2 regions of the Mycobacterium sp. D16Q16 genome follow, and region 1 is predicted to be linked to the other one. Evidence: riboswitches for the same ligand, from Rfam matches in the RefSeq annotation. Region 1 holds a riboswitch; the other holds the start of a gene.
What was found. A riboswitch is a leader RNA that binds a small molecule or an ion and turns the genes downstream of it on or off. The one in region 1 is predicted to bind cobalamin.

Region 1 (6,399 bases):
AGCTAGCCGGTAACGGATGTCTCGGCATTGACGGGCTTACGCCCGATAACCGTCGCGAACCCGAGACCGATCGTCGCCCACATAATCGCCTGCGTTGTGAACGAGTACAGCCGGAACAGATACAGATCGTGCGCCGGGAAACCCGGATAGACGATCTTCCCGTCGGCATCGAGCAGCGGTTGCGGCGCTTCGACAAATCCCGGCGTCACAGCCATGACGAGCCCGACCAGCACGATGAACACCGCAGCGGCAACAAGAGTGGCTGTCCAGGTATCGACGCGCTCGGAGAGCTTTCGACCCGCCCACAGCGCCACCGCCAACGCGATCGCGGCGACGAGGATCATCAGCACGAAGTACCCGGTGCGCTCCTTGATGGTGCCCTCTGCGCTCGCCGCAGGCGGGTTGGCCGGGAACTTCAGGAACGGCACCACATACAGCACCAGAAACAGCCCGCCCGCGACGGCGAGAGCCTGCGTGCGCGGGCTCAGATTGCCGACCCGTCCGATCGCCACCACGTACGCCACCGCGAACAGCGCGCCCATCGCGATTCCGAATCCGATGACACCGAGCGCCAGGCCCGCATTGGCCTGTGCGAAGCGGCTGAACAGCTCCGCGCCCTCGTGATGGGCGTGGATACCGGCGGCCTCATCGAGCACGCCCTGCGCCTCGCCTCTGCCCTCCTCATAGGCGATCGCCCTGTTGATGACGGGCTCCACAAAGATCCATCCGAAGATGAAGGACAGCAGGCCACCCAGTGCGCCGAAACCTAAGCCGCGCAGAATTATTGACTTTTCCATGTATTCGGCCCGCTGCTAGTGGCAGGGGAAGCCGAGCAGGTGGCGGGCGTCATGCACGAACTCGTGAACGTGCATATCGCTGCCGAAGATCGACACCGCACCCTGGTCGATGCCGATGAAGTAATAGGCGAGCAGACCCAGGAGGGTGGTCACGCTCAACCACAGCGCGGCCTGGGGAATCGACACCGCAACCGGATGGCTGGCGGACGTTGTGTGTGCCATGTTGCTCCTTTTCGGAATACCGCGTCCCGATCTGTTCTTGTCGACGGCGGGGTCTGACTCTCACAGTGGCGCGACCGTCCTGGGATTACACCAGGTTCCCGTCCTGTCGAAGGACCAGTTGAGCTTAGTCGACGCGGCTGGGCTGCGCGTTCGAGTGATAGTTTTGGCCCCGCATTGGTTTTTCCGAGAGCGCCAGGGAAGTGCTCCCGGAGATCGCAAGAGGGAATCCGGCGTGAATCCGGAACTGCCCCGCAGCGGTATGTGGAAACGACAGCGGCACCTAAGAGCACTGGGTCCAGGCCCGGGAAGCAGCCGCCAGTAGGTGAGGCTCGCAAGGCCTCGTGTCCACGAGTCCGAAGACCTGCCAACGCGGCCGCACCACCCGGTGCAGTCATTCGCCAGTGCCGAGGGATCGCCTGGTGGGTAGTGCCTGACTTGGCGTATCCGTCATGCCCCGCGGTCGGCGACCCGACGACGCAGGAAGACCGATGCCCGCAGCACAACACGAGCGGCCGGTGGTCCTCGCGGCGGCCGGTGGCCTGGTGGCACTGGTGCTGCTGTCGGTCGGTGCGCTCGCGTTCGGTACCGCCGACGTGCCCTGGCGCGACTGTCTGCACTTCCTCTGGGTCGGCACCACGGGCGGGTCCATTCGGGCCGCCGACGCGGCGAATTACCGGATCGTCATCGAGTCCCGGCTGCCCCGGGTGATTCTTGCGATCCTTATCGGCGCCGGACTGGCAGTGGTGGGCGTGCTCGTGCAGGCAATGGTCCGCAATGCCCTGGCCGATCCGTACGTTCTCGGCATCTCGTCGGGGGCCTCGGTGGGCGCCACCGCCGTGGTGGTCTATGGGGTGCTCGGCACCTTCGGCGCCTACGCGCTGTCGCTGTCCGCATCCCTCGGCGCCCTCGCAGCGACCGCACTCGTGTACCAAATCGCTCGAACACCACAGGGTTTGGTGCCGCTGCGACTTGTTCTGGTGGGCACCGCGGTGGGCTACGGACTGTCCGCGGTGACGACCGTGCTGGTGTTCTTGGCGCCGAACGGCGAAGCGGCGCGCAGCGTCATGTTCTGGCTGCTCGGCAGCCTGGGGGCGTCGTCCTGGGACAAGGTTCCGGTGGCGCTCGCGGCGACCGTAATCGGGATCGTCTGCGTCGCGGGGCTGGCCCGCCAACTGAACGCCCTGTCCATGGGCGACGAGGTGAGCGCGTCCCTGGGTCTGCACGCCGGGCGGTTCCGGGTGGCACTGTTCGTGCTGTCGGCCGCTATGACCGGATGTTTTGTCTCCATATGCGGAGCCATCGGATTCGTGGGACTGGTCATTCCGCACGCGGCACGGCTGCTGGTCGGCGCGGACCACCGCCGGGTCTTGATCGTGGCTCCGGTACTGGGCGCGTGCTTCCTCGTCGCCGCCGATCTCGTTGCAAGGACGATGATTCCGCCCCAGGAGCTTCCGCTGGGTGCGATCACCGCGGCCGTCGGAGTACCGGTCTTCGTCGGCTTGATGCGCCGGCGCGCGATGTCTGCGGGAGCTGTCGGCTGATGGACGTCACCTATCGGAGCGTGTCGGTCGACATCGCCGGCAACCGGATCGTCTCCGGCATCGACATGCGGGTCGCGGCCGGGGGGTTCGTGGGAATCGTCGGCCCCAACGGCAGCGGCAAGTCGACAACCCTGCGCTGCTTGTACCGCGCGCTCACTCCCACCACCGGCGACGTAGCGGTCAGCGGCGTGTCGGTACGGGCCATCAGCATGCGGGAGAACGCCCGTCAGGTGGCGGCGCTGACTCAGGACATGTCCTTGGATTTTGATTTCACGGCCGCAGAAGTGATCGCCACCGGCCGGCTGCCGCACGGCACGTCGCTGCGCAGCACCTCCGAACAGGACCGGCGCATCTGCGCGGAGGCGACCGAGACGGCGGATGTGACCGCGCTGGCCGACCGTAGGTTCAGTTCCCTCTCGGGCGGGGAACGCCAACGGGTTCTCATCGCCCGCGCGCTCGCACAGCAACCGCGTGTCTTGGTGCTGGACGAGCCCACCAATCATCTGGATGTGCGCCATCAGTATTCGATACTCAGCTCGGCACAGATGCTGGGCGTTACGGTCATCGCCGCTCTGCACGACCTCAACCTCGCGGCACAGTATTGCGACACGATCCACGTCATGGCCGAGGGGCGCATCGTGCTCTCGGGCCCACCGCGCGAGGTCATCACTGCCGAATCCATCGGCCAGTGGTTCGGCATCGGCTGTCATGTCATCGCACACCCACGAAGCGGTGTTCCGCAGATCATCTTCGACGCTCAGCCCGAAAGACAGGAGAAGGAATGAAGGCACTCATCGGCGTGACGGTGGTGGTGTCGGTGCTCTCAGCGGGCTGCGCGACCATCGAGGCGCAGAGCCCCGGAACCGAGCGGGTGTCCGTCGATAATTGCGGTGCACCGCTTGATGTCCCGGTCCCGGTTACCCGAGCCGTCAGCAATGACACCGGGGTAACCGAGCTGATGTTCGCGCTCGGCCTACAGGACCGGATGGCCGGCTACTTCCTGGACGCCGGACAAGATCGCGACATCAACACCTCGCCGTGGAAGGCGCAGTTCGAGTCCGCCACCAACCTGGGGCAGGGATTCACTCGTGAGGCAGTGCAAGCCGCGCGTCCCGATCTCGTGTTCGCGGGGTGGAGCTACGGATTCAACGAGACCTCCGGGCTGACCCCGGATTGGGTGCGGTCCATCGGGGCGGTGCCCTATCAGCTGACCGAGGCGTGCCGTCAGCCCGGAACCGTCCGGCGCGGTATCAAGCCTCCCCTTGACGCGCTCTACGAGGATCTGGCCAACCTCGGGGCCATCTTCGGAGTTCAGGACCGCGCAACAGAGTTGATCGCCACATACCGCAGGACCATTGAGGCCGTACAGTCACGTCTGCCGCAGGGCAAGCCGCCCGCACGTGTCTTCTTGTACGACAGCGGCGAGGCCGAACCGTTCACCTCCGGCAGGAACGCCGCACCCCAACAGATCATCGAGAAGGCCGGGGGCCGGAACGTCTTCTCAGATCTCGACGACAGCTGGACCACCAGCGCGTGGGAGACGGCCGCCCAGCGCGACCCTCAGGTGATCATCATCTGCGATTACGGGGTGGGCCCCAACAACACGGCCGACGCAAAGATCAACCTGCTCAAGGCACAGCCACTGATGAAGCACACCCAGGCGGTCCGCGATGGGAACTTCATCGTGCTGCCCTACGCCGCCCTGGTCGAGGGACCGCGCAATCCGGATGCCATCGTCACCTTGGCGAACTATCTGCGCGACAAGGGATTCTGAACGCTGTCGGCTTCTGGAGTTAGGGTGACGACATGAGCTCGCCCACCACCCTCGGCCTCATGGTGCCGCCATCACTTCCACCGGAACGGCTGCTCGAGATCGCGCGTGCGGCCGAAGCCGCCGGGCTCGACCACCTGTGGGTCTGCGAGGACTGCTTCGCCACCACATCGATCGCGTACGCCTCCCTGGCCCTTGCGTCCACCGAACGGATCAGTGTCGGAACTGGTTTCCTCTCGGCACCGGTACGCAATGTCGTGACGGCAGCAATGGACTACAGCATCCTGGCGCGCAATTTCCCTGGCAGGTGCTGCCGGGGATCGGGCACGGCTGGCAGCCTCACATGGAACAAATTGGCGCCAAGGTCGGCTCGCCCCTGACGCTGCTCCAGGAGTACGCGACGGCACTGCGGGATCTGTTGGCGGGCAAGGAGGTCAGTGCCGCCGGGCGATATGTGCGGCTGAAAGAGGTCCGGCTGGACTGGCCGCCCGCGGAACCGCTGCCCATCATGATCGGCGCGAACGGGCCCCGCTCGCTACGACTGGCCGGCCGCCTGGGCGATGGCACCTTGCTGACCAGCATGGTTCCCGCCGACACCGTCGCCGCGCACTGCGCTCTGATTGACCCCGGCCCCGATCACCGGATCTTCCTGAGCCGAACCATCAGTGTCGGGCCCGGCGCCGCCCAACTCATCGCGAACGACCCCGGCCACTACCCCGGGATCTCCTTCGACGCTTCGGCGAGCATCGGCGGAGATGCCGCCGAGGTCGCCGGGAAGCTCCGCGCGCTACGAGACCTCGGCGTCACGGATTTCATCGCATCACCGACCGGAAACGAACCCGATCTCATCGGATACATCCACAGCCTGGGCCAGGAAGTGCGACCCCTGCTGCACGCCTGAGGTCCCAATACGCACAAAACGCCGGGTGTGAGCTGTGAGGCTCGCACCCGGCGCTTTGTGGGTTGTCTACTCCGAGGCGGAGGCCGCCAGGTCGGCGGCCGGCTCCTCACCGGTGACCAGCGCGGGCTTCGGACGGCCGACGAACGTGAACTTCGCGTCCTCGCCGGCGCCTTCGCCGTCCCAGCCCTCGACATCGACCGTGATCAGCTCGCCGGCACCGATCTCGTTGAAGAGAATTTTCTCCGAGAGGGTGTCCTCGATCTCGCGCTGGATGGTCCGGCGCAGCGGCCGCGCACCCAGCACCGGGTCGAACCCGCGCTTGGCGAGCAGCGACTTGGCCTTGTCGGTGAGCTCCATCGCCATGTCCTTGACCTTGAGCTGCTTGCCCACCCGCCCGATCATCAGATCGACCATCTCGATGATCTGCTGCTGAGTCAGCTGCTCGAAGACGATGATGTCATCGATGCGGTTCAGGAACTCGGGCCGGAAATGCTTCTTGAGCTCGTCGTTGACCTTCTGCTTCATCCGCTCGTAGTTGGAGCCGCCGCCACCCTCGGAGAAGCCGAGGCCCACGGCCTTCGAGATATCCGAAGTGCCCAAGTTCGAGGTGAAGATCAGCACCGTGTTCTTGAAATCGACCGTGCGACCCTGACCGTCGGTGAGACGACCATCCTCGAGCACCTGCAACAGGGTGTTGTAGATCTCCTGGTGAGCCTTCTCGATCTCGTCGAACAACACAACGCTGAACGGCTTGCGACGCACCTTCTCGGTGAGCTGACCGCCCTCCTCGTATCCGACGTATCCCGGAGGAGCGCCGAAAAGCCTTGACGCGGTGAAGCGGTCGTGGAACTCGCCCATGTCGATCTGGATGAGCGCATCGTCGTCGCCGAACAGGAAGTTGGCCAGCGCCTTGGACAGCTCGGTCTTACCGACACCCGACGGTCCGGCGAAGATGAACGAACCCGAGGGACGCCGTGGGTCCTTCAGACCGGCACGGGTGCGGCGGATCGCCTTCGAGACTGCCTTGACAGCGTCCTCCTGGCCAATGATCCGCTTGTGCAGTTCCTCTTCCATGCGCAGCAGCCGAGTGGTCTCTTCCTCGGTCAGCTTGAACACGGGGATACCGGTCCAGTTGCCCAGCACCTCGGCGATCTGCTCATCGTCAAC
Region 2 (6,399 bases), on a different contig from region 1:
CGGCCTTTGCATCAGCGAGATTTGGAACGTCCAGAAGCACCGAGTCCAGTTCGGTGATCATCAGAGCATTTCCTCCCTGCCGGACCGGAGTCCGCTTATGCATACTGGTGGTGTGCGCTTTCAGCTTCTCGACATTGTCTTCCATCTGCCACACCCCGCGACGGGGGCGTTGGCGCCCGCCGCCGACCGGCTGAATCGGGTGGTCGAGACCGCAGTGCTGGCGGAGAGCCTGGGTTTTGATTCCTTCGCGGTCGGGGAGCGGCATGCGGGAGACGTGCTGTCCTCGGCTCCGACGGTGCTGTTGGGCGCGGTGGCCGCAGCCACTGACCGGATTCTGTTGTCCACCGGGGTCACGGTGCTGTCGCTCCTGGACCCGGTGCGCGCGGCAGAGGACTTCGCCACCATTGATCAGCTGAGCCGTGGCCGGCTCGAGATCGTCATCGGGAAGGGCAATGAGGACCGCCAGTACCCGTTGATGGGACTGGATATCGCCAGACAGTACGAGTACCTGCAGGAGAACTACGAGTTGCTGCGGAGGCTGCTGCGTGAGGAGCGCGTCGACTGGACGGGCGTACACCGGCATCCACTTGCCGACGCGACCACGTTGCCCAGGCCGTACGACGGACCGTTCCGGATCTGGCACGGCTCAGCGACTTCGACATTCGCGGTCGAACTCGCCGCCAAGTGGGGCGACCCGATAGTCACCGCAAATGCCTTGCAGCCCAAGGAGAATTACAAGGTTCTCATCGACAGGTATCGGGAGCTGTACGCACAGAATGGGCACGACCCGGCCAACCTGCATGTGGGTGCGGGCTCAGGCGGGCTCTACCTGGCAGACACGACCGAACAGGCCATCGCGCAGTACCGGCCCATCTATGAGGCACGCCTGGCGCAGATGGCGAAGCTCAAAGACCATCCGAGGGCCGTCGGCAAGTTTCCGTCCTTTGAATCCATCGAGGACGCGGCAGATCGCGGGCCGGTGTTGGCCGGCTCCCCGGAACGTGTGGCCGAGAAGATCATTCAGTGGCATGGCGCCTTCGGTCACGAGTTCCAGTCGATTTCGTTGAGCCCCGAGGCCGACTTCGAGGAACAGCAGGACACCCTGCGCCGATTCGCCGAGGAGGTTGTCCCGCTGGTGAAGGCGGAGGTCACCTCGACGCTATGGAGCCCCCAGGACACGCAGCGAGCCAAGGGATTCACGGCGGCCTGAGGGGTGCCCGTGTCAGATCTGACCCGGGTGATTCATGGGGTTCAGCGGGCTCGCGGGGTTGGCCGGGTTATTGGGATTCATGGGGCTGGCCGGGTTCGCGGGGTTGTTCGGGTTCATCGGACTGGCCGGGTTCGCAGGGTTGTTTGGGTTGAGCGGGCTGGCGGGGTTCGCCGGATTCGACATGCTGTTCGGGCCGTATGGACCAACGTTGCAGACCGCATTGGCGTTGCCGATGCAATCACCGGGGTTGAACGGATCGGGATCTGCCGGGTCGGCACTCGCGAGAGGCGTGGCAAACAGCGTCAAGGCAATGAATAGCGCGCCGGTGGCCATCGACTGGAGCATTGAGCCAGCCTAGCAAGCCTATTGAGTCTTTCTCGGGGGATCGGACAGGGGGCTGCGTAACGGGTGGACGTGCCTGTCCTTGCCCAAAACTAGAACATGTTCTAACGTCGAGCGAAGTGCCTGATCGGCGACCATTTACTGAGGAGCGCGATGCCTGACCCATTTGACCCACTGCACGGGTCGATCAACTCCGGGCACCTGCTGGTCGCCGCTCTGAAAAAGAATGCGAACGCGCCCGCGCTGGTGCTCGGGAACGTGACGCTCACCGGTGCGCAGATGGCCGACGAGATCAGCAAGTACATCCAGGCCTTTACCGCGCTGGTGCCCGATCCGACCGATGGTCAGGGCATGTTGGCACTCAACCGCCCCGAGGTGCTGTTGGTCATCGGCGCGGGGCAGCTGCTGGGCACCCGGCGTACCGCGCTGCATCCACTCGGGTCACTCGACGATCATGCCTATGTACTGGCCGACGCCCAGATCACCACGCTGGTCATCGACCCCACCCCGCAGTTCGTCGAGCGCGCCGCCGCCCTGGTGGAGAAGGTGCCGACGCTGACCCGCGTGCTGACCCTCGGCCCCGTCCCCGCTGAGCTGGCAGAGGTGGGGCATGATCTGGTCTCTGCGGCCGCGGATTTTGCGGCGAAGCCGCTGGTGCCGGTCAACCTCTCGCCGGACCACATCAATGGCCTTACCTATACGGGCGGGACGACGGGTAAGCCCAAGGGCGTCATCGGGACCTCGCGGTCGATTCTGACCATGACGCAGATCCAGCTGGCCGAGTGGGAATGGCCGGAGCGGCCAAAATTCCTGATGTGTACCCCGCTTTCACACGCCGGTGCCGCGTTCTTCATGCCGACCCTGATGAAGGGCGGGTCCATGGTGGTGTTGCCCAAGTTCGATGCGGGCGCCGTGCTGGCCGCGATCGAGGAGCACAAGATCACTGCCACCATGCTCGTGCCGTCGATGATCTACGCGCTGCTGGACCATGCGGATTCTCAGACCCGCGACCTGTCCTCACTGCAGACCGTCTACTACGGCGCCTCGGCCATCAACCCGGTGCGGCTGGCGGAGGCAATCGAGCGGTTCGGGCCGATTTTCGCGCAGTACTTCGGCCAGTCCGAAGCGCCCATGGTGATCAGTTACCTGGCCAAGGGCGACCACGATGCCCAGCGGCTCTCCAGCTGCGGCCGGCCCTCGGCGTTCCTGCGCACGGCGCTGCTCGACGAGAACGATCAGCCGGTCAAGCAGGGTGAGCCCGGCGAGATCTGTGTGGCCGGACCTTTGGTGGCGGGCGGCTATTGGGGCCTGCCCGAACAGACCGCCGACACGTTCAAGAACGGCTGGCTGCGTACCGGCGATGTCGCGCGCGAGGACGAGGATGGTTTCTGGTTCATCGTCGACCGGACCAAGGACATGATCGTCACCGGTGGCTTCAACGTGTTCCCCCGCGAGGTGGAAGATGTTGTCGCCGAGCATCCGTCGGTCGCACAGGTCGGTGTCATCGGGGTGCCCGACGAGAAGTGGGGCGAGGCGGTGACGGCGATCGTGGTGTTGCGTGCGGACGCCGACAGCAGCGGCGACGCGGTGTCGAAGATGACGTCCGAAATACAGTCCGCGGTCAAGGACCGCAAGGGTTCGGTGCAGTCACCCAAGCATGTGATCGTCGCCGACTCGCTGCCGTTGACCGCGCTGGGCAAGCTGGACAAAAAGGCTCTGCGCCAGAAGTACGCCACGGTTTAGCTCTCTGGCGAGAGCAGATTCCGGGCGCTGGTGTGGATGAAGGTGCGCAGCCACGGTGCCGGCTCACCCTTGTCGGGTAGGTGACGGCGCACCGCCGCGTAGGGCATATCGATCAGTGCGAACATCACCCTGTCGAGCGCCTCGGGAGTGACATCGCCGAACCGCCGCTCGGCGTACTCGCGCAACGCCATTCGCACCCGCGAGTTGAGTGCCGTGAGCTCCGCGGCGAGTGTGTCGGGCCAGTGTGCCACCAGATCGGCCTTCTCGTATTGGAGTAGCAACAGCGCCTCGTTGCGGTGCGCTGCCGTCCAATCGAAGGCGTGATCGATGGTCGCGGCGAGGGCTTCGTGGGGATCGGGTAACGCGAGCGCCGTGAGGATCCCGGCCTGATAGCCGGCGATCGAACGCAGCCAGAGGCGGGCCATGAGCTCGTCGCGGCTGGAGAACCGGTGATAGATCGACCCCGAGGGGGCGCCCAGCGTTCGCCCGATGGCGGTAGCCGTGGCTGCCGACGGTCCGCCCTTGCTCACCAACGCAAGCGCCGCATCGAGGATGTCGTCGGGGGTGTACTGAGGCTTACGCCCCACGGTGCCGGACCATGCTCGTGCCCTGGGCGACGGCGACCAGCTTGGTGTTGCCGTCGTGGTCCTCGACGGATATCTCGCAGCGGCCCAGCGCCTTGGTACGTCCGGCGCTCACCAGAGACGCGTCGGCGAGTAGGCGTACGCCATCACGGGCGGGTGACACATACTCGATGGTGTACCCGCTGGTGACAATGTCGGCGCCAAGGCCGAGCCCGCACGCGTAGGTGATTGCGTTGTCGGCCAGGTAGCTCAGCACTCCGCCGTGAATGAATCCGCTCTGCTGGCGCAGCTCGTCGCGGATGTCGAGCGAGAGTTGTATTCCGGACTCGTCGATCCGGCTGATCGATGTACCTAGGAGGCGACTGAAGGGTTGGGCCTCGAGCACTTGTTGTGCCTGGTCACGTGTGATCACAATATTAGAGAATAGTCGCTAATAACGGCATTGGCGAGCGTGCATATGATGTAAGACGCAGCTGGTTTGTCAGTGTCGGCTTCGGTCGGTATTGGCATCGAGTCGCGGGCCCTACGGGGACTGCGATGAGAGGGAACCCGGTGAGAATCCGGGACTGTCCCGCAGCGGTATGCAGGAACGATCGCCGTCATACGCACTGGGTTAAGCACTCGGTTAACCACCGAGAGCCCCTGGGAAGCGACGGTCCGTAGGAAAACCTGAGCCCGGGTAATGCCTGCAAGTCCGAAGACCTGCCAGCTGTGTCGGGTGCGCCGCGCCCGACGGATCATCGCCTCGCGGAATGGGCGTATGGCCGAATCGGTTTCAACCAGCACCAGTGTGTGTTGGTTATTCGGGCTCGGCTTGCTTGTCCTGGGCGGTGGCCACCACGCCGTAGACAGAGGACAGCATGACCACTCCATCATTCAAGGCAACCACGCTCGGTTCGGCGCGCATCGGCCCGCGTCGTGAGCTCAAACGGGCTACCGAAAGTTACTGGGCAGGGCGCACCAGTCGTACCGAGCTCGAGACCGTCGCAGCCGGGCTTCGGCGCGACCACTGGTCAGCACTGGCGGCCGCCGGGCTGGACTCCGTCCCGGTGAACACCTTCTCGTACTACGACCAGGTACTCGATACCGCGGTGCTGTTGGGAGCGCTCCCACCCCGCGTCGCAGGCATAGGCGACGACCTCGATCGCTACTTCGCTGCCGCCCGCGGCAACGACGAGGTGACGCCGCTGGAAATGACCAAGTGGTTCGACACCAATTATCACTACCTGGTGCCGGAGATCGGGCCGGACACCAAGTTCACGCTCAATCCGGCGAAGTTGTTCGGTGAGCTGAAAGAGGCTGCTGCCCTCGGCATTCCGGCGCGTCCGGTGGTCGTTGGCCCCATCACCTTCCTTGCGTTGAGCAAGTCCGTCGACGGAGCCGGTGCGCCCATCGAGCGTCTCGACGAGGTGGTATCGCTGTACGAGCAACTGCTGGTGCAGCTTTCGGAGGCCGGGGTTGGCTGGGTTCAGATCGATGAGCCCGTGCTGGTCACCGACATCTTGTCGAACGGCCCGGAGTTGGCCGAGCGGGTGTACGGCCGCCTCGGTACCGTTGCCGACCGCCCCGCGATCTTCGTCGCGAGCTATTTCGGGGACTTGGGCGCGGCACTCCCGGCGTTGGCACGTACCCCGGTTGAGGCGATCGGTGTCGACCTGGTCTACGGGTCCGCATCGGGTCTTGACTCGGTGCCGGAGCTGGCCGGTAAGACTGTTGTGGCCGGTGTTGTCGATGGCCGAAACATTTGGCGCACCAACCTGGAGTCTGCGCTGAGCACCCTCGGAACGCTGGTGGGATCGACGGGCGCGGTGGCGGTAGCCACCTCCTGCTCGACGTTGCATGTGCCCTACTCGTTGGAGCCGGAGACCGAACTCGATGACCAGCTGCGCAGCTGGTTGGCTTTCGCCGACGAGAAGGTCAAGGAAGTCGTGGTGCTGGCGCGGGCACTGGGCGAGGGACGCGATGCGGTTGCCGCGGAGTTCGCGGCGTCGAATGCGGCCGTCGAATCTCGCAAGACGGATCCGCGTCTCAACAACGGTCAGATTCGTGAGCGGCTGGATTCGATTCTGGCGGAGGGTGTTTCACGTGGCGATGCCGCAGAGCGCCGTCGCAGCCAGGACGAGCGGCTGAAGCTGCCCGAGCTGCCGACCACGACGATCGGGTCGTTCCCGCAGACTGTCGAGATCCGCAAGGCGCGTCAAGCCCTGACCAAGGGCGAGATCGACGACGCCGAGTACGTGCGGCGGATGCGTGCCGAGGTTGCCGATGTCATTGCGCTGCAGGAGAAGCTGGGCCTGGACGTGCTGGTGCATGGTGAGCCGGAACGCAACGACATGGTGCAGTACTTTGCCGAGCAGCTGGATGGCTTCTTCGCTACCCAGAACGGCTGGGTTCAGTCGTACGGCAGCCGCTGCGTCCGCCCGCCGATCCTGTATGGCGATGTCGCACGGCAGAACCCGATGACTGTCGAGTGGGCCACCTATGCCCAGTCGCTGACGCCGAAGTACGTCAAGGGCATGC

Region 2: another riboswitch for cobalamin. It lies ahead of metE (5-methyltetrahydropteroyltriglutamate--homocysteine S-methyltransferase); the one in region 1 lies ahead of B4394_RS20925 (FecCD family ABC transporter permease).

What each region holds. Positions count from the first base shown of each region.
Region 1 covers NZ_MAEY01000023.1:50,072-56,470, forward strand. The annotation lists gene B4394_RS20915 (CbtA family protein) at 3-797, opposite strand; gene B4394_RS20920 (CbtB domain-containing protein) at 813-1,019, opposite strand; cobalamin riboswitch at 1,178-1,402, shown strand; gene B4394_RS20925 (FecCD family ABC transporter permease) at 1,508-2,560, shown strand; gene B4394_RS20930 (ABC transporter ATP-binding protein) at 2,560-3,345, shown strand; gene B4394_RS20935 (ABC transporter substrate-binding protein) at 3,342-4,334, shown strand; partial or broken gene B4394_RS20945 (LLM class flavin-dependent oxidoreductase) at 4,394-5,232, shown strand; gene clpC1 (ATP-dependent protease ATP-binding subunit ClpC) at 5,299-6,399, opposite strand, start outside.
Region 2 covers NZ_MAEY01000005.1:88,966-95,364, reverse strand. The annotation lists gene B4394_RS07810 (VOC family protein) at 1-61, opposite strand, end outside; gene B4394_RS07805 (LLM class flavin-dependent oxidoreductase) at 113-1,210, shown strand; gene B4394_RS07800 (hypothetical protein) at 1,223-1,555, opposite strand; gene fadD8 (fatty-acid--CoA ligase FadD8) at 1,706-3,295, shown strand; gene B4394_RS07790 (TetR/AcrR family transcriptional regulator) at 3,292-3,882, opposite strand; gene B4394_RS07785 (PaaI family thioesterase) at 3,872-4,291, opposite strand; cobalamin riboswitch at 4,361-4,603, shown strand; gene metE (5-methyltetrahydropteroyltriglutamate--homocysteine S-methyltransferase) at 4,740-6,399, shown strand, end outside.